DNA from 3 places in the Pseudomonas sp. Teo4 genome. Region 2 is predicted to be linked to each of the others. Evidence: riboswitches for the same ligand, from Rfam matches in the RefSeq annotation. Region 2 holds a riboswitch; each other region holds the start of a gene.
The links. A riboswitch is a leader RNA that binds a small molecule or an ion and turns the genes downstream of it on or off. The one in region 2 is predicted to bind cobalamin.
Positions count from the first base shown of each region.

Region 1 (7,363 bases), 320 kb from region 2:
CATGAAGTTGATCACGTCTTCACGGCGCTTGCCCTTTTCCCACAATTTGACCGGTGGAATGCGCAGGCCTTCGGCGTAGATTTCCTTGGCATCGGGGTTGTAGCCGGCGGGTACCGGGCCGCCGATATCGGTCAGGTGGCCTTTGCAAACGGTCCAGAACACCAGTTCGCCCTGGTAGAACACCGGTTTGTACATGCAGCAGTCGAGGATGTGGCTGCCTTTGTAGGCCGGGTCGTTGTGGTAAAGCACGTCGCCTTCGGCGATGTCGTCGCCGAAGAATTCGGCCACGCACTTCATCGCGGGTATCAGCGAGCCCAGGTGAATCGGAATGTCCTGGCCTTGCAGGATCATTTCCGGGAGGTGGTCGAACAGCGAGTTGGAGTAGTCGTGGGCCAGGTTGAACACGCTGGAACGGCCGGTTTTTTCCAAGGTCAGGGTCATTTCGCGCTGGGCGGTTTCCAGCGCACCCCGGACAACCGCAAGGGTGATCGGGTCAACTGTCTTCATAGGTCACCAAGGTTTTCTTCTTGTGCTTTGGGTGGGGCCGCAGGGGTGGGCCCTGGGTGACAGGCTACGGCGGGAGGGGTGCGGCTGGCTTGTCGCTGGGTGTACCGGTTGTTGCGTTTTGGCGCACTGGCCCAGGTTGTGTGCACAAGCACCTGTCTTGTGTTGCCTGTACCGGCCTGATCGCCGGCAAGCCGGCTCCCACAGGGACTGGGCAGATCCTGAGATAACTTGTAGGAGCCGGCTTGCCGGCGATCAGGCCCGTGCAGACAACCGAGCAATACGCATCAGCCTGTGAGAGGATGTCCACCCCGGCCATCCGGCCAGCCAGGACCCAAGAACACAGCCTGATGAAGACGCCAAAACGAATCGAACCACTGATTGAAGACGGCTTGGTCGACGAAGTACTGCGGCCGTTGATGAGCGGCAAGGAAGCAGCCGTCTATGTGGTGCGCTGCGCAGGTCAGATCCGCTGCGCCAAGGTCTACAAAGAGGCCAACAAGCGCAGCTTCCGCCAGGCCGCCGAGTATCAGGAGGGCCGCAAGGTCCGTAACAGCCGCCAGGCCCGGGCCATGGCCAAAGGCTCGAAATATGGCCGCAAGGAAGCCGAGGACGCCTGGCAGAATGCCGAGGTGACGGCCTTGTTCCGTTTGGCCAACGCCGGTGTACGGGTGCCCAAACCCTACGACTTCCAGGATGGCGTGTTGTTGATGGAGCTGGTGACCGACGCCGACGGCGATGCCGCGCCTCGCTTGAACGACGTGCACCTGGAACCCGAAGAAGCCCGCGAGCACCATGCCTTCGTCATCCGCCAGATCGTCCTGATGCTGTGCGCAGGCCTGGTTCATGGCGACCTGTCGGAGTTCAACGTGCTGCTCGGCCCGCAAGGCCCGGTGATCATCGACCTGCCCCAGGCGGTGGATGCCGCCGCCAACAACCATGCCTTCAGTATGCTGCAGCGTGATGTGGCGAACATGGCCAGCTATTTCGGGCATTTCGCGCCTGAGCTCAAAAGCACCCGCTACGCCGAGGAAATGTGGGCGCTCTATGAGGCCGGTGAATTGCGCCCGGACAGCCCGTTGACCGGGCAGTTCGAGGACGATGAGCACGACGCCGACGTACAGGGCGTGCTGCGCGAGATCGATGCTGCACTGTTCGACGATGCCCGTCGCCGCGCGGCGCGGGCCGAAGCCGAGCACGGGCCGCTCAAGGCGGCGGAGCCGACGCCGCCGTGGATGCAGTAACGGCGCCGGCTTGGTGTCGCGGGACTACGGTTCAGAAGCTGTAGTCCAGCGTCGCGAAGTACGACCTGGGCGTGCCCATCAGCCATTGCTCGCCACTGTAGGCCGAGGCCACGTATTCACGGTCGAACAGGTTGTTCAACTGCAAGCCCAGGCGCACGTCCGGCAGCACCTGCCAGCTGAGGTTGGCGTCGACCACGGTATAGCCGGGCACGCGCTGGCTGTTGGCGCTGTCGGCGTAGCGCTGGTCGACGTAACGCAGGCCCAGCCCGGCGTCCACAGCCTGGCCGAAGCCCTTGCTCAGCCACAGGTTGGCGGTGCGTCGCGGCACGTTGGTCGGGCGATTGCCTGAGCGGTCCTGGGCCACGCCGCCCACCACTTCATCGAAGTCGTCGTATTTGGCGCGCACCACGGCGGCGTTGGCCGAGACCTGCCACTGGTGGGGCAGGGCCAGTTCTAGGCTGGCCTCCAGCCCGTCGGAGGTCTGTTGGCCGGCCTGTTGTTTCTCGTGGCTGACAGGGTCGTCCACCAGCAACTTCTTCTTGACGATGTGGTAGGCCGCCAGGGTCCACTCGCCACGGCCTTCCCAGAAGCGTTGCTTGAGGCCCAGTTCGGTCTGTTTCGACTCGGTCAGGTCATAGTGCATCTGCGTGGGGCTGAGGCTGACCAGGTCGTTGACCCCGTCTTCACTGGTGGAGTACTGCCCGTACAGCGACAGCCCATCGTTCACCGCGAACACCAGCCCGGCGCGCCAGTTGCCGCCTTGCAGGCTGTGGTCGCTGCGAGAGCCGTCGACCAGGTTGTCGCGGTCGATATGGTTCTGGTCGCGGCGTACACCGGTCACCAGCGAGAGGCGGTCGGTGAGCTGCAGGCGGTTCTCGGCGAACAGCGCGAAGGTGTGGGTGGTGGACAACGTCTGCGGGCGCAGCGGCGAGTTGCTGTGGAAGACGCCGGGCGCCGGGTGCCACGGGTCGATGTAGTCGCCGCCGACATCGTCGTAGGGCGAGTTGCTGTCGACGTTGAAGCGGACCTTGTTGTACTCGGCACCGACCAGGGTGGTGCTGGCCAGGCCGAACAAGGTGTGGTCCAGGGTGAAGGTCTGGCGGTCGCCGAGCTGCTCCTGGTTGTGCTTGATCTGCAGGTAGCTCTGGCGCAGCAGTTGGTCGCGGTCGGGGTCCCAGCTGTAGGCCTCGGCATTGCGCCAGTGGCGGCGGCTCTTGATGTAGTAGAGCTGGTTGCTGGCGCTGAGCTGGTCGCTGAGGGTCCAGTCGGTGGTGAAGCGGGTCCACTCGTCGTGGTAGCGCTGCACGTCGTTGTCGATGTTGTAGTTCTTCTTGCCCAGGCTGGAACGGTAATGGCCGTCGATCAGCGGTGTACCGAAGTAGTTGGCTGGCTCGGCGTCGCTGCGTTCGTGGGCCAGGGTGAAGCTCAGGTCGTCGCTGGCGTCGAAGCGCAGCGCGGCGCTCATGGCCAGGCTGCGTGAGTCGGTGCGGTCGACCCAGCCGTTGCCGGCCTGGCGGTTCAGGGTCACCCGGTTGCTGAGGCGGTCGCTGAGGCTGCCGCCGCTGTCCAGGCCCAGTTGCTGGCGGTCCCAGGAGCCGTAGCCCAGGCGCAGGTGGTTTTGCACTTCGCCACTGAACGGCTTCTTGGGGATCACGTTGACCACCGCGCCGGTTGCGCCTTCACCGTACAGCACCGAGGCGGGGCCGCGGATGATGTCGATGCGCTCGACCAGCCACGGGTCCACCGGGAAGGTCTGGGTGCCGGCACCGGTGTACAGGCGCGCGCCGTCGAACAGGGTCATCACCGAGCCGTGTCCGGTAAAGCCCCGGGCCGAAAGGCCGGTGCCGCCGTCGCCGGGGGTGCCGATGAAGCTGATGCCAGGCGAGCGGCTGACCGCGTCCTGCACGGTGAGGTTGTTGCGTTGCTCGATCTGCTGCGCGCTGATGCTGCTGGTGCTGACCGGGGTTTCCAGGGCGCTGAGGTTCAGGCGCGAGCCGGCCTCGGTCGGGGTGGCCAGGTTCACGCTGGTGTCGTCGTGAATGCCGGTGATGGCCGTGGAGGGCAGGGCCAGGCTTTGCTGTTGCTCGGCCAGGGCAGGAACAGTCGCGGCCAGGCAGGCCGTCAGGGTGTGAAGCTTGAAGATACGGGACATGTCGTTCCACTGCTGCAGGAATGAATGGATCCCGGTGGAAAACACGCAAAGGCGAACCACGCACGCAGGCGCGCACGCGGAAACCGGCCTGCGCCCGCCCACCGCGGGTTGCCAAGTGAAGCTTCAGGCCGGTCTCCGGGCTTGCGAGGGTCATGAAGCCTTCACCTTCCCATGCGTGTGCACAGTGGTATGTCGAAGGGTTCGCTCGCTTACCGTTGCGGGGGCAGCGCCGGACTTGTCGTGGACCACGACGCACCGGCTTCCCGTTTCACCCTGCGCGCGGCGGCGCAGGACACCTGAAACTGGCGCGCATCTGACCATCGAAACGGCTCTGCGTCAATGGATTGCGCGGTTTTGAGGGGACGTTATCGACCCCGGCGGCGCGATACCCGGGCTTCGATGTTCTTGCGCCCGATCAGCAGCGGCGGTTTTTCCACCACCGGCTCATCGGCCAGCCATTTGTACATCACCAGGCAGTCCACCAGCCCCAGCCGGGCATGGCGGTACGCCTTGGGCAGGCGGCCGACGGTCTCGAAACCAAGTTTCTGCCACAGCGCCACGGCCACTTCGTTGCTGGCCACCACCGAGTTGAACTGCAAGGCCAGAAAGCCCTCCTGGCGCGCCAGCTTCTGCGAGTGTTCGCACATCAGCCGGGCCACACCACGGCCGCGTGCGGCTTCGCAGACCATGTAGCCGCAGTTGCCCACATGGGCGCCGGGGCCGGCTGCGTTGGCCTTGAGGTAGTACGAGCCGAGCAGTTCGTCGTTTTCTTCCGCCACCCAAGTGCGCAGAGGCAGTTCCAGCCACAGCTTTTGGGCTTGCTCGTAGCTGAGCGTGGGGTCGAAGGCATAGGTTTCGCGGGCCTGGACGACGGCCTGGAAGGTGGGCCAGAAGCGCTCGAAGTCTTCAGGGGTCATGGGGCGAATGTGGATCATGCGGGTTCCTGCAAGGGCTGAGGTGCCCAGTCTGAGTAACGCGGCGCCGTCGTGCAAGGGCGGCGGCGCCGCTTGGGCTCAACCTTCGGCCTTGCCCACGGCGTCCATCACCCGTGCCGAGTAGACCAGGGCGGCACCGGCATTCATGGCAACGGCCACGCCCAGGGCTTCGGCGATTTCTTCACGGGTGGCACCGTGCTTGACGGCTTGTTGCGAGTGCACGGCGATGCAGCCGTCGCAGCGGGTGGTGACCGCCACGGCCAGGGAGATCAGCTCGCGGGTCTTGGCGTCCAGGTGGTTGGTCTTGGCGCCCGCACCGCTGGCCGTCATGTAGCCGGCCACGGTGTCGGGGGAGAGTTGCTTGAGATCGCCGATGCCGGCCATCAACTGCTTACGGTAGGCGTCCCAGTCCATCATGCTCATTGTCTTCACCTTGTTGAGGTTTGGGCAGGAGCTTTCAGGCTAGTCGAAGATGGGGAAACGAGTGACGGCCTCTTCGCGGGTAAACCCGCTCCCACAGACTGGACTCAGTGCTGCTCTGTGTGGGAGCGGGTTTACCCGCGAAAGGCCTCTGCCGTCAGATATAGATGAACACCAGTACCAGGGCCGCGACAAAGGCCCACTTCTCCAGGTAGTAGCGGGTACGGTTGCGCTTTTTCAGTGCCTTGCCGCGCTCGCGGACCTTGTAGATGCGGGTGAACAGGCGGTTGATGCCGCCGGTCTTGTCGTTGGCAGTGTTCGGTGCGGCAGCCGCGGCCATGACATTGCGGCTGAACCAGCGGTTGAAGGCGGTCGCCCAGCGGTACTTGAGCGGGCGCTCGACGTCGCAGAACAGGATGATGCGGTTGTGATCGGTGGTGTTGGCCGCGTAGTGGATGTAGGTCTCGTCGAACACCACCGCTTCGCCATCGCGCCAGGAGTACTTTTCGCCGTCCACGTCGATGTAGCAGCCATCGTCGTTCGGTGTGTCCAGGCCCAGGTGATAACGGTAGGAGCCGGCGTATGGGTCGCGGTGGCGCACCAGCTTGGCGCCAGGCGGCAGGGTAGCGAACATCGCCGCCTTGACCGTGCCGATGCCTTGCAGCAATTCGGTGGTGCGTGGGCACAGGCTCATGGCCGATGGGTGGCTCTCGCCGTACCACTTCAGGTAAAAGCGCTTCCAGCCGGTCTTGAAGAACGAGTTGAAGCCGACGTCGTCATAATTCTCGGACTTCTTGATGGCACCGGCTTGCAGCAGTTGCTGGGCTTCTTCGCGAATCTCCTGCCAGTGGTCCTTCAGCGGTTGCAGTTCCGGGAAGGCTTCGACCGGCAGGTAAGGCTTGGCCGGGTGCTTGGAGAACAGGTAGAGGAAGCTGTTGATCGGGGCGAGGAAACTGGAGTGGTCGCCCAGCTGGCGGGTCAGCTTGTGACGTACCCGACCGCGTAGGTGAACATAGGCGATCGAGAAGACGAAAAGGAGTACGAGTGCAATTTTCATGGACGTTTACTTGTCGAAAAAATGGCCATGCGACATGGCATTAGCGGGCCAGCATAAACAATCATGTGGGGAGTTTGTACTTATTGTTACGTGAAATCAGGGCGACTTAGGTGTAATGGCCCATGCTTTGCGCAAACGTTTCAAGTGGATTCAGCCCCAAGGAGTTCCCATGCCCCAGGATGTTCGCCCCAGCGGCGCCCCGTTCAAGCGTCTGTTCTTCGCGCTGCCGGTCAAGGACAGCCAGCGCAGCGACATTGCCCAATGGCGACGTGGCCTGAACCTGCGCAGCGGCAAGCCGGTGCCCAGCGAGAACTTCCACCTGACCTTGCTGTTTCTCGGTGATGTGGACGCCGCGCAGGTACCGGCAATTTGTGCAGCGGTGGACAACCTGGCGCGGCCCGAGGCGCCGCTGCGGTTGCTGCTGGATCGATTGAAGGTCTGGAACCGCGCCAACGTGCTGGTGCTTGAACCTCAGGAAACGCCTGCGGCGATGCGTCAGTTGGTGTATGGCTTGCAGCAGGCGCTGTTGCCTCTGGGGTTCCAGGAGCAGGCCCGTGAGTACCGGCCGCACCTTACGCTGTCGCGGGATTTTCGCGGGCAGGTGCCCGAAGCGACCGTTGCGGCGGATTTCTTCATCGCGGCCAGGCATTTCACCCTGTACGAGTCGCGCAAGGGGCGTTACTGGCCGATTGCCGAGTGGCCGTTGGTGTAGAGTGCCCAGCGTTTTGTGGGAGCAATGGTCATGTGTTACCTGTACCTGCCTCATCGCCGGCAAGCCGGCTCCCACATGGACCGCGCTGATCTTGAGATCATTGCCATACCTGTGGAAGCTGGCTTGTCGTGGCGACGAACCGCAGCGATGAGGCCGGCACAGGCAGCGCAAGACAGTTGCCCCCACAGTTACACCTGCGCCCGGTGTGGGAGCCGGCTTGCCGGCGATGCAGGCGACATGGTGCATGGCAAGGGGCACTAAACCGGCAAACTCTGGTATGCCTGCTCATCCCCAGGGCTGCGGGCGAACTGGCGCTTGTATTCGCGACTGAACTGCGAG
Region 1 covers NZ_JAXCIL010000001.1:762,482-769,844, forward strand. The annotation lists gene PspTeo4_RS03770 (hydantoinase B/oxoprolinase family protein) at 1-507, opposite strand, end outside; gene PspTeo4_RS03775 (PA4780 family RIO1-like protein kinase) at 855-1,748, shown strand; gene PspTeo4_RS03780 (TonB-dependent receptor) at 1,780-3,900, opposite strand; cobalamin riboswitch at 4,009-4,215, opposite strand; gene PspTeo4_RS03785 (N-acetyltransferase) at 4,266-4,835, opposite strand; gene PspTeo4_RS03790 (carboxymuconolactone decarboxylase family protein) at 4,914-5,258, opposite strand; gene lpxO (lipid A hydroxylase LpxO) at 5,413-6,312, opposite strand; gene thpR (RNA 2',3'-cyclic phosphodiesterase) at 6,482-7,024, shown strand; partial or broken gene PspTeo4_RS03805 (AraC family transcriptional regulator N-terminal domain-containing protein) at 7,282-7,363, opposite strand, start outside.
Region 1: linked by a shared signal. The riboswitch ahead of PspTeo4_RS03780 (TonB-dependent receptor) and the one ahead of PspTeo4_RS05210 (ABC transporter substrate-binding protein) in region 2 are both predicted to bind cobalamin.

Region 2 (7,363 bases):
AAGCCTTGTGCCGCTGGCCACACTCAAGTACAACCCTGGTCGCCCCAGCCATTGCCACCTGCTGCCCATGCCAGATTGGACCCTCCACACCCCCAGCCACGACGCCATCGCCGAAGTCGTCACCTTCGTCGACGCCGCACGCCGCGAGCTGTTTCCCATGCTCGCCAACGCGCCCTTGCCAAACGACCTTGCCCGCTTCGCTGAAACCTACCTGGAGGGCGCGGGGCACTTTCTCGTGGCCCGCGACGGGGGCCGGCTAGTCGCCGCCATTGGCTACCTGCCGTACGACCATCGCTTTCCCCAGCTCGACTACCAAGGCGTTCGCGTGGTCGAGGTGGTACGCCTGTTCGTGCTTCCCGAGTATCGCCGGCATGGGCTGGCTCGAACCTTGTTCTCGGCTCTGCGCGAGCAGGCCATGAACGCAGGTGTTGAATGCCTGTACCTGCACACCCATCCCTTCCTGCCCGGCGCGATCGCATTCTGGGAGCGGCAAGGTTTCACGGTGGTCGATGTCGAGGATGACCCTGTGTGGCACACCACCCATATGCAGCAATGGCAAGGTGCCTAGGAAAGCGCCTACATAGGCTGCCTGGTTAGGGCCATCACGTTCATTTCAATCCTGCGCTGCATTCCTTACCTTCCCGTCCCGTATCAACAAGACGAGGGAGCAACGTCCATGGCACACATGGCCCTTTACAAACTCAATCTGCTGGATCAATTCGAAAACCGTAGGGACGCCTGGACCTTCGCAGATTTCGAGAAAAGCTTGGTGGACGCATGGCGTGGGGTGGTACGCCAGGATGCCAAAAGCATCATCAACGCCGCGCACCAGGAAAAAAAATGGCCGAAGACGGTAAAGCGCTACCTGCTGACGAATTACAAGGCATTTGGCAATGTCAGTTCGGAGTTCGACAAGACGTTTGCCGATGTCGTGGCATCGATGAGCCCGCAGGAGAGGGCTACCTGGGGTCTATAGGCCGTTAGCTGAAAGGTGGTGGGCGCCGTTTGGCCCCGCCATCGAGGCAGGATCAGAACCCACCCGCCAACGGCCACTCCACCGCCAACCGTATCTGGTCCCCATCCAATTCCGCCTGGGCCGTGTTGCCCCGATGCACGTTATGCCGCAGGGAAAACGCAGTGCCCTTGGCCTTGCCACTCTGCACCACATACCGCGCTTCCAGGTCTCGCTCCCAGTGCTTGCCACCTTTGCCGTAGCCCAGGTAGGCATACCCGCCATTGGGGTCCACATGCGACCCGTCGATATCGAACCCGCGCACGTACAGCGCCGTCAGGTTCAAGCCAGGCACCCCGTAAGCGCCCATGTTCAGGTCGTACCGCGCCTGCCATGACTTTTCGTTGGGGGCATTGAAGTCGGACATCTGCACCGCGTTGGCAATGAAAATCGCCCCACGGGTGACGTAGTCGAACGGCGTGTTGCCGTCTACCTGTTGCCAGCCCAGGCTGAAACTGTGCGGGCCCTGGCTGTAGCGCGAGACCAGGCTCCAGGTGGTGTTGTCGATGTGCCCGGACAGCGCCTTGCCGGTGTCGGTGGTGCGATACAGGTTGAGGTCCAGGCTCAGGCTGCGGCGGTCGTCCAGGGCCTGGGTGAGGGTGCTGCCCAGATAGTGCTGGTTCCAAGTGTCTTCATAACGTGAGGTGTACAAGCTACCGCTGAACGCGGTGCCAGGGTTCCACACCACGCCGGCGAGGTCGAAGCTGTTGCCCTGGCGAGCATTGGAGTAGTTGACCACGAAGCCCTGGTCGTGGCTCGACGCGTTGCGGTCGGTGCTCTCGTTGAAATGGCCAGCCACCAGCTTGAGCGTGGCGAATTCGTTGCTGGTGAGGAAGAAGCCAGTGGCTGTTTCAGGCAGCAAGCGGCTGTCGGAAGAGCTGAACACTGGGGTCTTCACCCGCTGTTCGCCATAGGACAGCACCGTGTTGGAAACGCGCAGCTTGAGCGCAGCGCCCCCCCGGCTGTACTCGTTTTTCGGGTGGCCATCGTTGTCCACGCCAAGCAGGCGTGCCTTGCCGGCGCGTCCACCGCCACTGTCCAGTTGCACACCAAGATAGGCGTGCGCATCGACACCCACGCCGACCAGGCCTTGGCTAAAGCCGGAGGTGAACGTGCCCATCAGTCCGTAGGCCCATTCCTCGGCAAGCCCGTTGCGCTCGTCGCGAGGTTTGTAGGCATTGCGGGCGCTGCCGTTGCGGCCGCCATGCTTGTAGTCGCGTTGATCGTAGACCGTGCGGTTGAGCAGGTTCCAGGTGCTGTCCTCGATGAACCCGTTGCTCTGCGACTGCGCGGAATCGGCCACCGCGAAGGGGGCAAGGCCCAGCACTAGCGGGGCCAGCAGGAGGCGGTTCATCGTGTGGCCTCCGGCTTGTGCATCTGCGCCGCAAAGCGGTGTTGGGCGCTGGCGAGCAGCAGGGTGAGAGGGCGCAACGGCATGGTAGGAACTTCCTGGTTCAGGGGGCGCGCAAACGCAGGATGCGCGCGCCGTCGAAGGGGTCGGTGAGGTAATGGGCCTGTACACCGAAGGTGGTCAGCAGGCGCTCCGGGGTCAGCACGTCCAGCGGTTTGCCGAGGGCGACCAGGCGGCCTTTATCCAGCACGGCGACACGGTCGCAGGTGAGTGCCTGGTTAAGGTCGTGCAGGGCGATCAGGGTGGTGATCGGCAGGGCCTGAACCTGGCGCAGCAAGCTCAGTTGGTGCTGGATATCCAGGTGGTTGGTCGGCTCGTCGAGCAGCAGTACCTGTGGGCGTTGGGCCAGGGCGCGGGCGATGTGCACCCGCTGGCGCTCGCCACCGGACAGCGAACCCCAGATGCGCGTGCGCAGGTGTTCGGCGTCGAGGTCGGCCAGGGCCTGTTCGACGATGGCCCGGTCGGTGCCGGAGAACGGGGCCAGGGCCGACAACCAGGGGGTGCGCCCCAGGGCCACGGCGTCGAACACGCTGATGGCGTCGAGGGTGTCGGCCTGCTGTTCGACCAGCGCCAGGGCCTGGGCGATACGCCGCCGCGGAAGACGGGCCAGGGGTTCGCCGAGCAAGTGGACACTGCCGCTGGCCGGTGCGCGCAGCCCGGCCAGCACCTTGAGCAAAGACGACTTGCCGGAGCCATTGGGGCCGACGATACCCAGCGTTTCGCCGCTGACCAGCGTCAGGTTTATCTCGCTCAGCACGCGGTTGCCCGCAAGTCGAAGCTCCAGCCCCTGGCAGGCGAGGGGCGAGATTTGCAGTTGGCTCATGAGGGTCATGGGCGCCCCCGTCGGCTGACCAGAATCAGGGCGAACACGGGCGCGCCGATCAGTGCGGTGACCACGCCCACTGGAATCACCTGGCCAGGGATCAACGTGCGCGAAAGCACATCGGCGGCAATCAGAAACAGCGCGCCGCCCAGGGCGCTGGCTGGCAGCAGTTGGCTATGGCCGGGGCCGAGCAGCAAGCGCAGGGCGTGGGGAATCACCAGCCCGACGAAACCGATGGCACCGACGATGGACACCATCACCGCTGTCACCAATGCGGCGCAGCTGATCAGCAGCAACTGCGTGCGACGCACCGCGATGCCCAGTGACGCCGCCGAGTCGACGCCGAAGGTGAAGGCGTCCAGCGTACGCCGGTGCCACAGGCATACCACCAGTCCGAACAGCGCCACCGGCACCGCCAGCCATACCGATGGCCAGCGCACGCCACTGAGGTTGCCCAGCAGCCAGAACAGGATGCCGCGTGCCTGCTCGGCGGTGGCTGACTTGGTAATCAGGAAGGCGGTAAGGGCATTGAACAGCTGCGAACCGGCAATGCCCGCCAGAATCACCTGGGCGTTGTTGCCACTGGGGCCGCTGGCGCGGGCCAGCACCAGCACCAGCGCGAAGGCGGCGAGCGCACCCAGGAAGGCCCCCGCCGACATGCTCAGCGCCATGCCGCCAAGGCCCAGCAGCCCCACCAGCACCGCGCCGGTCGAGGCACCCGCCGACAGCCCAAGCAGGTACGGCTCGGCCAGTGGGTTGCGCAGCAATGCCTGCAGAATCACCCCACAGGTCGCCAGCCCGGCGCCACAGGCGGCCGCCACCAGGGTGCGAGTGAGGCGGTAGTTCCAGACGATGCCAGCATCGATTGGGTCGACCGGGTAACCGGCTTGCCACAAGTGGTTGGCCAGCACCTGATAAACCACACGGGGGGACAGATTGGCTTCACCGATGGCGGTACCCGCCAGAAGGGCGGCAAGCAGGGCGGCCAGAGCCACGATGCTCAAGGGCAACAAACGCTTCATCACTGTGCTGCTTTACCGCTGGCGAAGGCTGCGGACAAAGTCTGCAGGCCCCGGAACAGGCGAATGCCGGCCTGCATGGCATCGGCGTCGAGGATGATGATGCGGTTGTTCTTCACCGCGTCCATGTTGCGGGTCACCGGGTCGCTGTGCAGGAAGTCGAGTTTTTTCTGGTAGTCGTCGGCCGGGAAGCGGCGGCGGTCCATGCGGGCGATGATCAGCCAGGTCGGGTTGGCCTTGGCCAGGGTCTCCCAGCCCAGGGTTGGCCATTCCTCGTTGGACTCGACCACATTGCGCACGCCGAGGGTGCGTAGCATGAAGTCGGCCACACCCTGGCGACCGGCCACGTAAGGGTCAATCTGAAGGTCGGCGCTGGAGAACCAGAACAGCGCGTTGGTGTTGGACAGGTCCTTGCCAGCAAGTTGTTGCCTGGCGCTGTCCAGGCGTGCCTTGAGGTCGGCGTTCAATGCAGCACCACGGTCCTGCACGTCGAAGATTTCGGCCAGCTGGCTGACGCTCTTGTAGATGCTCTGGACCTGGAACGCCTGCAGGCGGGTACCGTCGGCGCCGACCAGGTTGTCCTTGCCTTCGCAGTCCGAAGGCAGCAGGTAGGTGGGAATCTGCAGCTCAGCGAACTGCTCGCGGGTGCCCACGACGCCCTGGGCGCCAACCATCCATTCGAACTGCACCGCCACCAGTTGCGGGCGCTTGCCTACCACCGCTTCGAAGCTGGGCTCATTGTCGGCCAGGCGCTCGACCTTGTCGTTCACCGCCTTGTACTCGGGCAGCACGTTGTTGAACCACAGCGAAGTCCCGGCCACTTTGTCACCCAACCCCAGGGCATAGAGAATCTCGGTACCCGCCTGGCCGATGGTGACGGCGCGCTCGGGGGCCTGGGTGAAGGTCTGCGGCATGCCACAGTTGTCGATGGTGAGCGGGTAGTGGGTGGCGGCCTGGGCCAGGCCAGTAAGGCTCAGGCCTGCGAACAGGATGGCGAAGCGCAGCAGCATGGTCGGGCGATCTCCTATCGGTCGGTTCACGGCATGAACGCACGGACAGGCATCGCCAAGCCCCTTGCGCACGGCGCGGGGCAGCACCCTGAAACGGGTGGAGATGGCCATCCCGGACACCCCGCCGGTGGGCCGGCAGGTCTCCTGACTGGTGCGTCCTGGCCCAGCTCCGGCCTTCCCGGGTCGGCAGACCCAGTGGCGTGGTTGGAGCGGGCTCGGCACCTACAGTTGCGGGGGCAGTTCCGTTTGGCCTGTGCAGACAGGCCCGGGATTCCCTATTAATTCCGTGGTGGAAACCGGCGGGCCGCATGGTAGACCATTCGGCCGCCGGGTGAAAACGTCATTTCAGAAGTACTTAAGCCAGCTGATGTCTCGGCGGCGCGCCTTCAGCCGGCCGAACGCACGCACCGGCAGGTACAGCGCCACCGCCAGCAGCACGGCCACCAGCCACACTGCACCAATGCCGTCGAAGCCGAAATAGTCGCCATGGTTCAAGCCGAACAGGGCAACGCAGGCCAGGTACAGCAGCTTCAGCACATATAGATGCAACAGGTAGAAGAACATGGGGGCTGCGCCGAACACGGCCAGGGCAGTAATCCAGCGCGCTTGGCCGGCGCGTTCGAAGGTGCGCAATAGCAGCAGGCCGCAGCCTAGGGTCAGCGCCAGGAACAGCAGCGAAGGCGGGTACTTGGTGATGTTGAAGAAGCTCATCAAGGTTTGGCTCAGGGTCGGATAGCCGCTCCAGGGCGCCTCGCCGTAACCGTTGAGCATGCGCAGCACGACAAAGCCCAGCAGGACGAACACGCCGGTCATCAACAGGCGGTGCTGGCGTTGCCCAGCCTCGCTGGCGCGGGCGAACCATGGGCCGATGCCATAGCCCAGGGCGATCACCCCGATCCATGGCAGCACCGGGTACGACGTGCGCAGGCGCAGGCTGTCGGAGAACTCAAGCCAGCCACGGTCATGCAGGATGGCCCACGGCACATGCAGGGCCGACTCCGGGCCAAAGTGCAGGCCATCGAGCAAGTTGTGGCCGGCCACCAGGGCCGCACCCAGGGCAAGCAGGGCAGGGCGTGGCAGCCACACCAACAGCGACAGCGCAATCATGCTGACGCCGATGGCCCAGATCACCTGCAGGTAGATCACGGTGGGCGGGAACTGGAAGGTCCAGGCGAAGTTCACCAGGGTGAACTCCAGCGCCACCAGGAACAGACCGCGCTTGAACAGGAACGCCGACACATCACTGCGGCCCTGGTGCTTTTCACCGTAAAGCCAGGCCGAAAGGCCAGTAAGCAGCACGAACACGGGCGCACACAGGTGCGCCAGCGTGCGGCTGACGAACAGCGACGGCTCGGTGGTGTCGATGCTCATCGGGTCGCTGACCTGGCGGTGCAGGAAGAAGGTTTCGCGGACGTGATCCAGCAACATGAACACGATCACCAGGCCGCGCAGGGCATCGATGCTGTGCAGGCGCTGGGTGAGCAGGGCGGGGGTGGCGGAGGCGCTTGTCATGGGTTATCGCAGGCAGGAATTATTATCAAGTGAAACGTTATCTTATAACTATTTAATGAGGCGTGAACAGGCCTTTTCTGCCGGGTGACGTTTTGTCGCGCCCAGGCCAGCCCTGATTAATCGTTATTGCCCGGCACGCAAGAGACAATCTCGTCATTTCGGCTTTTCAGTCACGCACGACAGGCTTATGGTGTAGGTCGTCAAATTCCCCGGAGCTTCCATGTCCAACCGTTTTCCCGCCGTTCGCCCTCGTCGCCTGCGCCAGAACGAGTCCCTGCGTACCCTGTTCCAGGAGACGGAGTTCCGCCTCGAAGACCTGATCCTGCCGATCTTCGTCGAGGAAGGCATCGATGATTTCGTCCCGATAACCAGCATGCCTGGCGTCAATCGCATCCCGGAAAAACTGCTTGCCCAGGAAATCGAGCGTTACGCCCGTGCCGGTATCAAGTCGGTGATGACCTTCGGCGTCTCCCACCACCTGGACGAAACCGGCAGCGACACCTGGAACGAGAACGGCCTGGTCGCACGCATGGCCCGCATCTGCAAGGACACCGTGCCGGAAATGGTGGTCATGTC
Region 2 covers NZ_JAXCIL010000001.1:1,087,409-1,094,771, forward strand. The annotation lists gene PspTeo4_RS05185 (GNAT family N-acetyltransferase) at 68-568, shown strand; gene PspTeo4_RS05190 (hypothetical protein) at 677-976, shown strand; gene PspTeo4_RS05195 (OprD family porin) at 1,029-2,366, opposite strand; gene PspTeo4_RS05200 (ABC transporter ATP-binding protein) at 2,467-3,255, opposite strand; gene PspTeo4_RS05205 (FecCD family ABC transporter permease) at 3,252-4,268, opposite strand; gene PspTeo4_RS05210 (ABC transporter substrate-binding protein) at 4,268-5,275, opposite strand; cobalamin riboswitch at 5,392-5,591, opposite strand; gene PspTeo4_RS05215 (DUF1624 domain-containing protein) at 5,621-6,787, opposite strand; gene hemB (porphobilinogen synthase) at 7,008-7,363, shown strand, end outside.

Region 3 (7,363 bases), 1.1 Mb from region 2:
TGCGTTTGATCGATGGCGCGATATCTATAACCTCCAACGGCCTCATCAAGCCTTGGGATACCAGGTGCCTATAGACCGATACCGCACCAGTACTTGGGCCTATCCGCAGCAGTTGAAGGCGTTTGAGTACGGGCCTGACGATGTAGTGGCCAAGGTCTATCACAGCCGGTTCCGTTTCCAGAAACGTTACTTCAGTATTGCGAAAGGCCTGGCTGGGCATGAAATTGCTATACGTCCTAATGCTGAAGGCGGGGGCTTGTTCAATGTCTACTTCTGCCATCATTTCCTGCGGACAATCGACGTGACCAAGCCGGATTACGGTTCATAATCTGTCAACCATGTCTCCGCACACGTGTCCACCATGTGTCCGGTCCGTACACCAAGACCAAAGGAACCCGCCGTAAGGGCGGAAAGGTGAATAAGCGCCTCCATCGCAAATGGATATTCACCTGCCTCAAGTGCCGCTAAATTCCTGCTTTTCTGCTTTTCTGCTTTTCTGCTTTTCTGCTTTTCTGCTTTTCTGCTTTTCTGCTTTTTGGCCGTCGTCGGTTTTGAAAGTTTGGAGCATATCCATTCACGGTGGTGACGCACATTCACCTTTCCGCTCTTACAGCGGGTCCCTTTTTGTCGTGGCTGTACGGACTGGACACATGGTGGACACGTGTACGGTCCGTACAGTCGTGGCAAAAAGGAACCAAAAACCGTCGGCTCCTACATCCGGCCCCTACGCTTCGCTCCGGGGTTCCCTCGCTCCGGTCTTGCTCCCGGGAGGACCGCGCTGTACGGCCCATCCTGGGCCGCAGCGCTTGACGGGCATCCATGCCCGTCACCTCCCTCCGCAAGACCTCCACTCGGCCTCCTGAAGTCGCAATCTGCTGCGTCTGAACTACCGCGCGCTAGAAGCAAAAGCAGAGCAAAAGCAGGGCAAAATCATTCTTGAAATGTAACTGCATTTGACGCGCATCCCGCCCCGTGCTCTCCTTACGCCTTGCGTTCAGGTGCCCCCTAGGGGGGTGAAACGGGAAACCGGTGCGTCACAGCCCCTCGACAGGGCTGGACAAGGCCGGTGCTGCCCCCGCAACGGTAAGCGAGCGAAGCGTCTAGACCACTGTGCCAGTGCATCAGGCATGGGAAGGTGACCTTTTCCAAGGAGCCCTGCTCCTCCTCGCAAGCCCGGAGACCGGCCTGGCGTTCATGAACACCCCGCGGTGGGCGGGCGCTGTCGCATTCCCCTGGGCACTTCGCGCCCGGGGTTGCCGCGCCTGCCCATTGCCCACAAAAAGCAGAGGAACGCGTCATGCCCGTCACCAGCGCCAAACACAGCATCGCCACCCCCATTACCCTCAGCCAGCGCCTCGTTATCGCCGTAGGTGCCAGCCTGCTGGGCCTGTGCCTGGTCTATTTCGCAGGCTTCTCGCACATCGAAGCGGTCCACAATGCCGCCCACGATACTCGCCACAGCGCCGCCTTCCCCTGCCACTGAGCCCGCCCGCATGATCAAGCGCATCGCCCGTACGGCAGGCTTCAGCGGCTTGCTTGCCGCACTTCTGCTGACCTTGCTGCAGAGCTTCTGGGTCACCCCCCTGATCCTTGAAGCGGAAACCTACGAATCCGCCGCGCCAGCTGTTGAACAGCACAGCCATGAAGGCGAAGCGGCGCACACCCATGAACACAGTGCTGAAGCCTGGTCACCGGAAGATGGCTGGCAACGTGTGCTGTCGACCACCGGCGGCAATCTGGTGGTGGCCGTTGGCTTCGCGCTGATTCTGGCTGCGCTGTACAGCCTGCGCGAGCCAAACCGGGTAGCCACCGGCGCATGGTGGGGCCTGGCCGGGTTCGCCGTGTTCTGCCTGGCCCCCACCCTCGGCTTGCCACCGGAACTGCCCGGTACCGCCGCCGCAGAACTGGGGCAACGGCAAACCTGGTGGATCGGCACCGCTGCCGCTACCGCATTGGGCCTGGCATTGCTGGTTTTCGCCCGGCATGGCTTGCTCAAAGCGTTGGGCGCGGTCGTGCTGGTCCTGCCGCACGTGATCGGCGCGCCGCAGCCTGAAGTGCACCAAAGCCTGGCCCCCGAAGCACTGGAAACCCAGTTCGTGTTCGCCTCCTGGCTGACCAATGCCGCCTTCTGGCTGGCACTGGGCCTGATCAGCGCGTGGTTGTACCGCCGCTCAAGCCAGGCTTGAAGGCCACTGGGGTGTCGTCGTCCAAGCTGTACGCAGGCATTGGCTGCCGTCAGGGCTGCCCGGCGACAACGCTCGACACCCTGCTGCGCCAGGCGCTGGATGCGCTTGGCCTGTCGGTGGCCGCGCTGGGCGGTATTGCCAGCATCGACGCAAAAGCCGACGAACCGGGGTTACTGCAACTCGCCGAACAGCTCGACCTGCCGCTTACGCTGTTCGACTCTGCGCAACTGCTGCCCTTCGAACCGCTGCTCAGCCACCGTTCGCCAACCGTGTTCGCTCACAGCGGCTGCTGGGGTGTAGCGGAGAGTGCTGCCTTGGCGCTTGCCACCCGACATCAAGGTGCGGCGCGGCTTGTGGTTACTCGCCAGGTGCTTGGCCCGGCTACCCTCGCCCTGGCTTGTGGCCGATAATCGATCCATTCATTTACCTGCAAGGACTTTCCATGACGGTCTACTTCATTGGTGCCGGCCCCGGCGACCCGGATCTGATCACGGTCAAGGGTCAGCGCCTGATCCGCCAATGCCCAGTGATCATCTATGCAGGCTCGCTGGTTCCAGCAGCCGTGCTTGAAGGCCACCAGGCGCAAACCGTCATCAACAGTGCCCCGCTTCACCTGGAGCAGATCATCGCAGCGATGCGTGAGGCCCACGAGAAGGGTCAGGACGTGGCCCGCGTACACAGTGGCGACCCCAGTCTGTACGGCGCCATCGGCGAACAGATCCGCCACCTGCGCGAGCTTGGCATCGACTACCAGATCGTTCCCGGCGTGACTGCCGCTGCCGCAAGCGCCGCGTTGCTCGGCTGCGAACTGACACTGCCCGACGTGGCGCAAACCGTGATCCTCACCCGCTACGGCGACAGTTCACCCATGCCGGCTGGCGAGCAATTGGCGGACCTGGCTCGTCATGGCAGCACCCTGGCCATCCATTTGGGGGTCAAGCATCTACCGCGAATCGTTGACGAGCTGATGCCCCACTATGGGCCCGACTGCCCGATTGCCGTGGTCCATCGCGCCACCTGGCCTGATCAGGACTGGGTGCGTGGCACCCTTGGCAATATTCTCGAGCAGGTTGCGGCCAAGGGGTTTCGCCGCACCTCGCTGATCCTCGTAGGCCATGTGCTGGGGGATGCACCGTTCGCCGAATCCGCCCTGTACCGAGCAGGCCACGCCCACCTGTATCGCCCCGGCGATTAAGCATTGCCAAGCGCGTAAAGGCCGTAGCAGACTCCGGTGTACCTCTCTCGAACCGGAGTCACGCCCATGCTGGAGCTACGCCCCAATTGCGAATGCTGCGATGCCGATTTGCCGGGTGACAGCCCGGATGCTTTCATCTGCTCGTTCGAGTGCACCTTCTGCCGTGCTTGCGCCGATACCCGATTACATGGCCGTTGCCCGAACTGCTCGGGGCAATTGGTAGCGCGACCCAGCCGCGTTGGCCAGGCACTGAGCAACAACCCCGCCTCCACTCAACGCGTGCTGAAACCACACGCTGCTTGCGCCTGAGACGCTCCATGGGCATCGCCAACCTGTGCCTTGGCGATGCCAAATCCCAGCAGCCTGTAGGACTTTTCACCAAACTCAACCTGCATATTCAACGGATCTATACTCGCCATTACCAAGCATCCTGAATGGAAGTATCTTGCAACGCTTCTGAAAAAGCCGATGCAAACGTATTCCTGACAGTTTCAGGAAACGGATTACCTTCCGACAGGAGTTAGCTAAATGACAACCGTGCTGATCGTCGACGATCACCCCATCGTTCGTCTTTCATTGCGCATACTGCTAGAGCGCGAACGTTTCCACGTCATCGGTGAGGTGGGCGATGGCAGTGAAGTCGCACAGAAGGCGCGTGAGCTACGGCCCGACGTGGTGGTCTTGGACATCGGCCTGCCCGGCCTGGATGGCATGGAAGTGATCAAGCGCCTGCAGAGTCTGGAGCCCCGACCAAAAATCATGGTGCTTACCGGCCAGGCAACTGACCTCTACGTACGCCGCTGTCTAGACGCAGGGATTGGCGCCTTTGTCACCAAGGAAGAAGACTACGACGCCCTGATCTTTGCCCTCAAGGCCCTGATCAAAGGTTACTCGACCTTCCCGCAGATGTCGGTCAACAGCAACTCGCTGGAAAGCGAAACCGTGCGCCTGAGCAGCCTCTCCAACCGCGAGATGGAAGTGCTTCGCCGCCTGTCACGGGGCGAAAACAACAAGAACATCGGCACCTGCATGAACCTCAGCGCCAAGACCATCAGCACCTACCGCGGACGCATCATGGAAAAACTCAAGACCGAGTCGCTGGTGGAAATGGTTGATCTGGCCAAGCGCAACAACGTCAACTGAGCAATCAACTGCCATGACGCGCCCACTGTCGATCATGCTGCTGGCCCTGTGCCTGGCTTGGCCTCTCGGGGCGCTGGCTGGCAGTGAGCAACGAAACCTGCTGGCACGTTCGCTGAGTGCCGCTTCACCCTTGACACTGGACGCTCAGGACCGCCAATGGCTCCAGCAGCGCCAAGTGTTGATTCTGGGTAGCTCGCGCCCCGACTACCCACCGTTTGAAATCAATACCAGCCTGGCGGACTACGAAGGCCTGAGCGCGGACTACGCCGGACTGATCGCCGAGCAATTGGGAGTACCCATCAAGGTACTGCGTTTCCCCAACCGGCACGAAGCGATTGCCGCCCTGCGCGACGGGCGCATCGATCTGCTGGGCAGTTCAAATGGTTTCGAGGCTGCCGACGCCCATTTGGTCCTCAGCCAGCCTTACACCGACGACCTGCCGGTCATTGCCACTCGCGAAGGCCGTACGCTGAAAAACACCATGGATCTGGATGGGCTGCGCCTGGCCATGGTCGATCACTACCTGCCGGGCGAGACAGTCCGCGCACTGTACCCGAAGGCCCGTTTGAGCCTTTACCGCTCCACCCAGGCCGGCCTCGCCGCTGTCGAACTGGGCGAGGCGGATGCCTACCTGGGCGATGCAATCAGTACCGACTTCCTGATCGGCAAGAGCTACCAGGGCACAGTCAAGATCGATCACTTCTGCCTGGCACCGGCTGGCACTTTTTCCTTCGCCCTGGCCAATGACAACCCGCGCTTGCAGCGCCTGGTCGATAAAGCCCTGGCCAGAATCACCGAAAGCGAGCGCCTGAACATCCTGCGCCGCTGGACCAGCGGCAACACCAGCCTGTTGATGATGCGACACCTGGCAGCCCTGAGCCCTGAGGAAGAAGACTGGATCGCCCAGCATCCAACCGTCAGCGTGCTGGTCAACCCGGCCCTGGCGCCACTGACATTCAACAATACCCAGCAGCGCTCAAGTGGCATCACCCTGGAGCTGCTGAAACAGATAACCTTGCGCACCGGCTTGCAGTTCAAGCTGATCGAGCAACATTCAGTGCAGACCATGGTTGAACAACTGGCCCGGGGTGAAGCGCAAATGATCGGCGCGCTGGGTTACGGTACGGCGCGCGCCCAGCAACTGCGCTACACCCGCCCTTACCTGGTCAGCCCCAGGGTGCTGGTAACCCGCAGTTCCTCACCCTCGCCAAGCCAGGCCACAGCGCTGGATGGCCAGCGAATTGCCCTGTTACGTGGCTCGCCCCAACTGGCAGAAGTGCAGCGACAATACCCGCACGCCAGAATCGTCGAAGTCGACAACCCGCTTGGCCTGATGGAGGCCGTGGCCAACGAAGAAGCCGATGTCGCCTACAGCAACCATATCAATGCGAGCTACTACATCAACCATGTCTTCAAGGACAAACTGCGCATCGCTGCCATCCTTGGCGACGACCCCGCCGTCGCCGCGTTCGCAGTGGCACCAGGGCAGCCATTGTTGCAGAGCATTCTCGACAAGGTTCTGCTGAGCATTCCGCCGGAAGAGCTGGACCAACTGATCAACCGTTGGCGCACAAGCACCGTGGTCAGCGACAGCCCATGGCGCGACTATCGCACCCTGGCCCTGCAGGTGCTGGTGCTATCTTCGTTACTGCTGGCTGGCGTGGTGTTCTGGAACAGCTACCTGCGCAAGCTCATTCAGCAGCGCACCGAGGCCCAGCACGCATTGCAGGACCAACTGGCACTAAGCCGCGGCCTGCTTGAACAACTGCGCCAGGCCAAGGACGATGCCGAACAGGCCAGCCAGACCAAAAGTACCTTCCTGGCAACCATGAGCCATGAAATCCGCACGCCCATGAATGCAGTGATCGGTCTGCTGGAGTTGGCCCTGGAGGACAAACGGTCAGCCAACGGCGACACGCAGACCCTTCAAACCGCACACGATTCAGCAGTGGGCTTGCTTGAGCTGATCGGCGACATTCTTGACATTTCGCGCATCGAGTCTGGCCACATGACACTGCAACCGATGCCCACCGACCTGGCCGAGTTGGTGCGTGGCACCGTGCGCGTCTTCGAGGGCAACGCACGGATCAAAGGCCTGCACCTGCAAAGTGCCGTGCCGCCCCAGCCGATCTGGGTACTGGCTGACCCGTTGCGGCTCAAGCAGATCCTCTCCAATCTGTTGAGCAATGCCATCAAGTTCACCGATCGCGGCAATGTCGAAGTCAGCCTGAACGTGACGCCGTCGCAGGCCGACAGCGAACTGCAGGTCGAGCTTTGCGTGCGCGACACCGGCATTGGCATCAGCGAGGCCGACCAGGCTCGGTTGTTCACCAGTTTTGCCCAGGCCAGTGGCACACGAACGCGCCAAGGCGCAGGCCTGGGGCTGGTCATCAGCCGTACCCTGGCTGAGTTGATGGACGGCAAACTCAACCTGCAAAGCGTAGAAAGCGTGGGCACCAAGGTGGAGGTGGCACTCAAGCTGCCAGCCAGTTCAGCGCCCGTACTCGCCGCGCTCGATGGTCCGGCACAGGAAAACGACGGCAGCCCACTCAACATCCTGGTGGTCGACGACTACCCCGCCAACCTGTTGTTGCTGGACAAGCAGCTCACCAGCCTGGGCCATCGCGTCACCCTCGCCGAAAATGGCGCGGTGGCGCTCGCCCTCTGGCAAGAGGCAAGGTTCGATCTGCTGATTACCGACTGCAGCATGCCGGTGATCGACGGCCACGAATTGACCCGGCGCATTCGCGAGCTTGAGCGCCAACACCAACAGCCTGCCTGCAGAATCATGGGCGTCACCGCCAACGCCCAGGCCGAAGAGCGTGCGCGATGCCTGGCC
Region 3 covers NZ_JAXCIL010000001.1:2,176,778-2,184,140, forward strand. The annotation lists gene PspTeo4_RS09915 (IS481 family transposase) at 1-328, shown strand, start outside; gene PspTeo4_RS09920 (hypothetical protein) at 316-597, opposite strand; cobalamin riboswitch at 980-1,204, shown strand; gene PspTeo4_RS09925 (CbtB domain-containing protein) at 1,298-1,483, shown strand; gene PspTeo4_RS09930 (CbtA family protein) at 1,494-2,186, shown strand; gene PspTeo4_RS09935 (cobalamin biosynthesis protein) at 2,156-2,596, shown strand; gene cobM (precorrin-4 C(11)-methyltransferase) at 2,629-3,381, shown strand; gene PspTeo4_RS09945 (DUF1272 domain-containing protein) at 3,448-3,690, shown strand; gene PspTeo4_RS09950 (response regulator transcription factor) at 3,910-4,524, shown strand; gene PspTeo4_RS09955 (transporter substrate-binding domain-containing protein) at 4,538-7,363, shown strand, end outside.
Region 3: linked by a shared signal. The riboswitch ahead of PspTeo4_RS09925 (CbtB domain-containing protein) and the one ahead of PspTeo4_RS05210 (ABC transporter substrate-binding protein) in region 2 are both predicted to bind cobalamin.